Linked DNA regions of Rhodopseudomonas palustris. The protein of the gene in region 1 interacts with the protein of each later gene in a pairwise test. Links are inferred from orthologs where the notes say so. Each region holds a gene or a part of one and is shown in the gene's direction. Other genes may lie near its edges.

The links. Proteins that work in one complex are often made in the same cells at the same time.
Region 2: the proteins of cysK (region 1) and cysE interact in binary tests that used the Escherichia coli proteins (3 or more experiments, as listed by UniProt). The link is inferred for Rhodopseudomonas palustris from one-to-one orthologs.

Annotation. Positions count from the first base shown.
Region 1 is NZ_CP058907.1:605,985-609,286, forward strand. What follows is about bases 341-3,173. They hold cysK (cysteine synthase A), read left to right. Parts: upstream 341-1,174; coding sequence 1,175-2,173; downstream 2,174-3,173. Other genes in these bases: HZF03_RS02810 (HNH endonuclease), read right to left, coding at 341-894; HZF03_RS02820 (phosphoribosylaminoimidazolesuccinocarboxamide synthase), read right to left, coding at 2,245-3,162. In the rest of the region: HZF03_RS02805 (class I SAM-dependent methyltransferase), read right to left, coding at 1-217; more of HZF03_RS02810, read right to left, coding at 337-340; HZF03_RS02825 (pirin family protein), read right to left, coding at 3,233-3,302.
Region 2 is NZ_CP058907.1:3,777,020-3,780,440, reverse strand. Bases 142-3,093 are described here. They hold cysE (serine O-acetyltransferase), read left to right. Parts: upstream 142-1,179; coding sequence 1,180-2,007; downstream 2,008-3,093. Other genes in these bases: HZF03_RS17265 (hypothetical protein), read right to left, coding at 2,411-3,093; HZF03_RS17270 (DUF3126 family protein), read left to right, coding at 2,176-2,394; HZF03_RS17280 (alpha/beta fold hydrolase), read left to right, coding at 204-959. Also shown: HZF03_RS17285 (hypothetical protein), read left to right, coding at 1-34; more of HZF03_RS17265, read right to left, coding at 3,094-3,118; HZF03_RS17260 (DUF6949 family protein), read left to right, coding at 3,309-3,421.

The DNA of each region.
Region 1 (3,302 bases):
CGCGCCCGGGGCCGCAACCGATGTCGATCGCATGGTCGCCTGGTCGCAGCTGCAATTGCGCCACGACCTGCTCGGAGCGCGTGGCGCGCGCCAGCGGGTTTTCCATCTCCACCAGCCAGGCGATCTCCGAGGGGCAAGGCAACACCGTCCGCCTGGACGCCATACGCCAGCCGATCCAGAGGGCCGGCGGCAACAGCAGAAGAAGAAAACCCGACATCACTGATCCGTTCGCACGCGAATTCGAGCGTAGCAGTGCAGCCTGTCGGTGGCGGTGTAAAGCGAGCAGGGAAGCTGCGCCGGCGTGCCGAGTCGAGACGGCTTCCGGCCGAGGGTGGACTACGGGTCCAGCTCGGTGTCCCAATATAAGTAATCGAGCCAGCTCTCGTGCAGATAGTTCGGCGGGAACAGCCGGCCGTTGCGGTGGAGCTGATGCACTGTCGGGGCGAACGCGGTCTGGCGTGGGAACATCTTGGCTTGCTCGGGCGTCAGATTGCCCTTGCGCAAGTTGCACGGCGAGCAGGCCGCGACGACGTTCTCCCAGGTGGTCTGGCCGCCCTTGGAGCGCGGGATGATGTGGTCGAAGGTGAGATCGTCGGGCGCGCCGCAATATTGGCAAACGAACCGATCGCGCAGGAACACGTTGAACCGCGTGAAGGCCGGATTCGTGGTCGGTTTGACGAAGGATTTCAGAGATACGACGCTGGGGAGCCGGAATTCGAGGTTCGGGCTGTGCACCGCACGGTCGTAATGGGCGACGATATTGACGCGATCAAGGAACACCGCTTTGACCGCGTCCTGCCACGACCAAAGCGACAACGGATAGTAGCTGAGCGGCCGGAAGTCCGCGTTGAGCACCAGCACCGGCCAACCGCCATGTGAGACATGCGCGTTCAAGAAACGCTCCTGACCCCCGTCGATCGACGCTGCGAAGCAGCATGCGAAGGCATACTACAGTCAGGGTGACGGCCTTGTGAAGGGCGATGCAGAAATGTCCCTCCCGCAGGGCGGGATTTCAGCCCAAGCTGGGCCGCATAGGCAGCAGACGTATTCCAGAAAACTGTCGCTATAGAGGTGTTTGTTCCATTTTTACCAGCCGCGTTGACGGGGCCGTGGCGGGCTAGCAGATTGACCCTGACAGTTCCCGTAAATCCGCCAATCCAAGTGAGGAGGCGTCATGTCCAGCGCAGCAACCGCATCGATCAAAGCCGTCGCAGAAGCACCAGCCCATCGTCCCGGCCGCGGCCGGGTGTATGAGTCGATCGCCGATGCTTACGGCGATACGCCGCTGGTACGTCTGAACCGGCTGCCGCAGCAGCACGGCGTCAAGGCGACGATCTATGCCAAGCTCGAGTACTTCAATCCGGCGAGCAGCGTGAAGGACCGTATCGGTGCGGCGATGATCGCGGCGCTGGAGCAGGAAGGTATCATCAAGCCCGACACCGTGCTGATCGAACCGACCTCCGGTAACACTGGTATCGCGCTGGCCTTCGTGGCGGCCGCCAAGGGCTACCGGCTGAAGCTGGTGATGCCGGAATCGATGTCGATCGAGCGCCGCAAGATGCTCGCCTTCCTCGGCGCCGAACTGGTGCTGACCGAAGCCGCCAAGGGCATGAAGGGTGCGGTCGCGAAGGCCGAAGAGCTGGTGGCGGCGACCCCGAACGCCGTGATGCCGCAGCAGTTCAAGAACCTCGCCAACCCGGCGGTGCATCGCCGCACCACCGCGGAGGAGATCTGGAACGACACCGACGGCGCGGTCGATATCTTCGTGGCCGGCGTCGGCACCGGCGGCACCGTCTCGGGCGTCGGCCAGGTGCTGAAGCCGCGCAAGGCGTCGCTGAAGGTGGTGGCGGTCGAGCCGGAGGAAAGCCCGGTGCTGTCGGGCGGCGCGCCCGGCCCGCACAAGATCCAGGGCATCGGCGCCGGTTTCGTGCCGGACATTCTCGACCGTTCGGTGATCGACGAGGTGGTCAAGATCCCGAGCGCCACCGCGATCGAAACCTCGCGCGCGCTGGCGCGGCACGAAGGCATTCCGGGCGGCATCTCGTCGGGCGCCGCGATCGCTGCCGCGATCGAACTCGGCAAGCGGCCGGAAAATGCCGGCAAGACGATCGTGGCGATCGTGCCGTCGTTCTCGGAACGCTACCTGTCGACGGTGCTGTTCGAAGGCGTCTGATCGATCAGGCCGTGACGCTACAGCCGGATTGCGGGAGCCATGCCCGCGATCCGGCTCAGCACGGAGTGACCTTAAGTCACCACCAGATCGGTGCCGGTGAGCCGGCGGTAGGCATCGAGATAGCGCTTCGAGGTCGCCTCGACGATCTCGGCGGGCAGCTTCGGCGGCGGCGCTTCGCCGTTCCAGCGGCCGGCACGGCGTTCGGCGTCGAGATAATCGCGCAGCGGCTGCTTGTCGAATGACGGCTGCGACCGGCCCGGCGCGTACGTATCGGCCGCCCAGAACCGCGAACTATCCGGCGTCATCACCTCGTCGATCAGGATGATGCGGCCGTCCTTGTCGCGGCCGAACTCGAACTTGGTATCGGCGATGATGATGCCCTGCTCGCGGGCGACCTCTTCGCCCTGGGTGTAGATCGCGCGCGTCATGCTTTCGAGCGTGTAGGCGGCCTCGTCGCCGACGATCTCGCGCATCCGTGCGATGGTGATGTTCTCGTCGTGACCGGTCTCGGCCTTGGTGGCCGGCGAGAAGATCGGCGGCTCCAGCCGCTCGCTCTCCGTCAGCCCCGCGGCCAGCTTCTCGCCCGCCAGCGTGCCGGAGGCGGCGTATTCCTTCCAGGCCGAGCCGGTGATGTAGCCACGGATCACGCATTCGATCGGGAATACGGTGGTGCGTCGGCACAGCATGGTGCGGCCGGCCAGCGCCGCGCGATGGCCCTGCAGTGTCGGGACCGCGGCGATGATCTCGTCGATGTCGGCGCTGATCATGTGATGCGGCACCACGCCGCCGAGCTGGCCGAACCAGAATGCGCTCACCTGGGTCAGCACGGCGCCCTTCATCGGAATGGTCTCGCCCATCACCACGTCGAAGGCGCTGATCCGGTCGGTGGTGACGAGCAGCAGCCGGTCGTCGTCGACGGCATAGATGTCGCGCACCTTGCCGCGGCCGATCTTGGTCAGCGGCAGGTCGCTCGAGAGCATCGTGGTCATGGGCGGTGTTCCAGGCAGAGGCGGCCGCCGGCGCGGCCGGCGGCGGGGATCGTTGCGGGCCCGCAGTCTATCATTCCGGCAGCGGAATGAACTCGCTCTCGTTCGGGACTGCGGCGAAACGACCGGTTTTCCAGTCCTGT
Region 2 (3,421 bases), 3.2 Mb from region 1 along the record:
CATCGGCGCGGCATCTGCCGCAGCCGAGGCATAGTGCGAGCGGTGCAAGAATGATAAAGTTCGATCCTGTTCGTTACGATTGCGCGGATCGCGGGCATGCTCGTTCGCCGACGCGACGGATCGTGTGGCTCGGCTGCGCCCGCCCTCCGGGCCTGACGAAGTAACCCTCCACGCTCATTCCCATCATCAACGACGGATACCTGATGCCGAGCTTTGATCACGCCGGAGTCAAGATCGCTTACCTCGACGAAGGCGAGGGCGAGCCCATTTTGCTCATTCACGGTTTCGCTTCGAACAAGAACGTCAACTGGGTGTATCCGTCCTGGCTGTCGGAATTGAAGCGCGCCGGACGCAGGGTCATCGCGATCGACAATCGCGGCCACGGCGAGTCCAGCAAGCTGTACGATCCGAACGACTACACGCTCGAGGCGATGGCCTCCGACGCGGTGGCGCTGATGGATCATCTCGGCATCGCGCGCGCCGACGTCATGGGCTATTCGATGGGCGCGCGGATCGGCGCCAATCTCGCGCGGAGGCAGGAGCAGCGGGTCCGCTCGGTCGTGCTCGGCGGTCTCGGCATGGGGCTCCTCAGCAACGAAGGACGTCCCGGTGAAAACGTCGCGCGCGCGCTCGAGGCGGACGTGCTCGACGATGTCACCGATCCGGTTGGTCGCACCTTTCGCGCCTTCGCGGATCAGACCCGCTCCGATCGCAAAGCGCTTGCCGCCTGTATGCGCGGATCGCGCGGATTGATGAGCCGCGAGGATGCCGCGCAGATTGCCGTCCCGGTGCTGATCGCGGTCGGCACCGACGATGACGTTGCCGGCTCGGCACACGAACTCGGCGACATCATTCCGGGCTCGCAGGTGCTGGATATCCCGAGGCGCGATCACATGCGTGCCGTCGGCGACCGGGTCTATAAGGAAGGGGTGGTAGATTTCCTGGCGCGGCGACCGTGAGCGGGTGCCTCACCTCTGTCCGGCCTTGATTCCGTCGCCGATGCCGCCCACCTTGAAAAGGTGAGGGGCGCGCGACCGTGGCGCCGAGCTCTCGGAATATCGGCTGGCTTCAAGGGTTTAACGAGTCTTGGAAAGTGCCGCGGCGCCCACGTCAGGCGCCGCGACAGCGCCGCGGCTGACGTGGTATAGTGTTTTGAGCGACCCGATCGAGAGAGCCGGCATGGTGATGCATCAGATCAATCCGCAGAGTGCGAACGTGACGGCGCTCGATCCGATCTGGGAGCGGGTGCGGAACGAAGCCGAAGACATCGTTCGGCGCGAGCCCGAGCTGGCATCCTTCATCTTTGCGAGCGTGCTGCATCACGATCGTCTGGAAGACGCGGTGGTGCATCGTGTGGCGGAGCGGCTCGATCATGCGGCGCTGTCCGGCGATCTGATCCGCCAGACGTACGAAGACGCCCTGCGCGATCAACCTGATATCGGCAACGCGTTTCGCGCCGATATGGTGGCGGTGTTTGATCGCGATCCGGCGACCTCGCGCTTCATCGATCCGCTGCTGTACTACAAGGGTTTCCACGCCATTCAGACGCATCGTCTGGCGCATTGGCTGTTCGGCAAGGGCCGCAAGGATTTCGCGCTCTATCTGCAGAGCCGCGCATCGGCGGTGTTTCAGACCGACATCAATCCAGCGGCAAAGATCGGACGCGGCATCTTCCTCGATCATGCCACCGGCCTGGTGGTCGGCGAGACCGCGGTGATCGACGACGACGTTTCGATCCTGCACGGCGTAACGCTCGGTGGTACCGGCAAGGAGCACGAGGATCGCCATCCGAAGATCAGGCGCGGCGTCATGATCGGCGCCGGCGCAAAGATTCTCGGCAACATCGAAGTCGGGCACTGCGCGCGCATTGCTGCGGGGTCGGTGGTGCTGAAGTCGGTGCCGCACAATATGACCGTCGCCGGTGTGCCGGCCAAGGTGGTCGGTGAGGCCGGCTGCGCCGAGCCGTCACGCACCATGGATCAGATGATCAACGCGATTGGGCTCTAATCGGCCGAATTGTGGTCGGCCTCGATTGCGGTTCGCAACTCGCGACGAGGGGTTGCGGCAGCGGCCGTGAGAAAGTACTGACGGCGACCCCGGCCATGGCCGATCGCGCGACGACATCAATGCCATCGGCGCTGCGCCAGCCATCGCCCATTTGAATTGGAGATCACCGTGGACGTTCAGGAAGTCAGAAAGCTCGATGCCTATCTCAAGCGGGTGTTCGGCAATCCGAAAATCCGCGTGGTGCCGCGGCCGAAGAAGGAAGATTCTGCCGAAGTCTATATCGGCGAGGAGTTCATCGGCGTGCTGTTCGTCGACGACGAGGACGACGATCGCTCGTTCCAGTTCCAGATGGCGATCCTGGAAGACGACCTGGCCGACGTCGAGTAAGGCCGTTCTCGGCCCATCAGCCCCGCACGTGCAACTGCGCGGCCAGCCGCGCAATCGCACCCGCGACGCTCTGCCACTGCGTCAGCCACTGGCGCGGAAACCTGAAGGTGAGGTCGGCGCCTTCGATCCGCATTTCGCTAAGGCACATTCCCGGCGTTTGCCGATCACGCGTGCAGCGCGCCGATAGCTCCGGTTGCTCCGCCGTGAACAGATCCTCGTTGGCGTATGGTGAGCCTTCGAGGAAGGGGCGGAGGGTAAGCCCGTCCGCCGTTTGCGGGGCGACTGGAGCCAGGTAGCGCGGATAGATCGTGCGCAGCCGCGTCTCTGGAGCCAGAGTGTCTTGATGTGTAGCGATCGAGACGAAGAGCCGATCAATCGGCTGAAACTCTGCGATTTCCTCTGCCGTCTTGTGCGTAGCGCGCTCCGGCGGCAGCAGTGACGGATACAGGAAGGCGAGGTCCACGCGCTCCTGCGGCCCGGAACGGCGCTGATACTTCACCCGAAATGCCTTGGTCGGCACATTGAACAGGGTGTCGCCAATCGTCACCGGGGTGCGATCCGGATCACCCACCGTCTGCACATGCCAAGTCGGCCACAGCAGGTAGGCAACGGCCGCAATCGAGGCCGCGCTTATCGCGCCGCCTATCATCAGCGGGACGCGGGAATGGCTGCGCCGGGCGCGTGAGACGCGCGGACGGCCCGGAAGCGACGATACCAAAGTCATGACAACGTAGATATCCGACACCACGAATCAGCTCGGACTATGGCACGTGGCGAATCGGGGCCGAACCGGATTGTGCGACGCACGGGAGTAATTCTTCTTCGATGCGTTAACCCTTTTTTAAGGCTGTCGTGGCGGCCGTCGTCGATTTTTGCGACACCTTCAGCCTGACCCATCGAGCTGGAAGCTGCCGATGTCGCCCGACGCGCTCAACAATCTATTCTCGCTTTTGATCGGCTTTGCTGTTGCTGGCGCCTTGAGCAGCGCCTACCAGGCGATGGCGCAGCGCCCAGCCGGCTTCGGCCT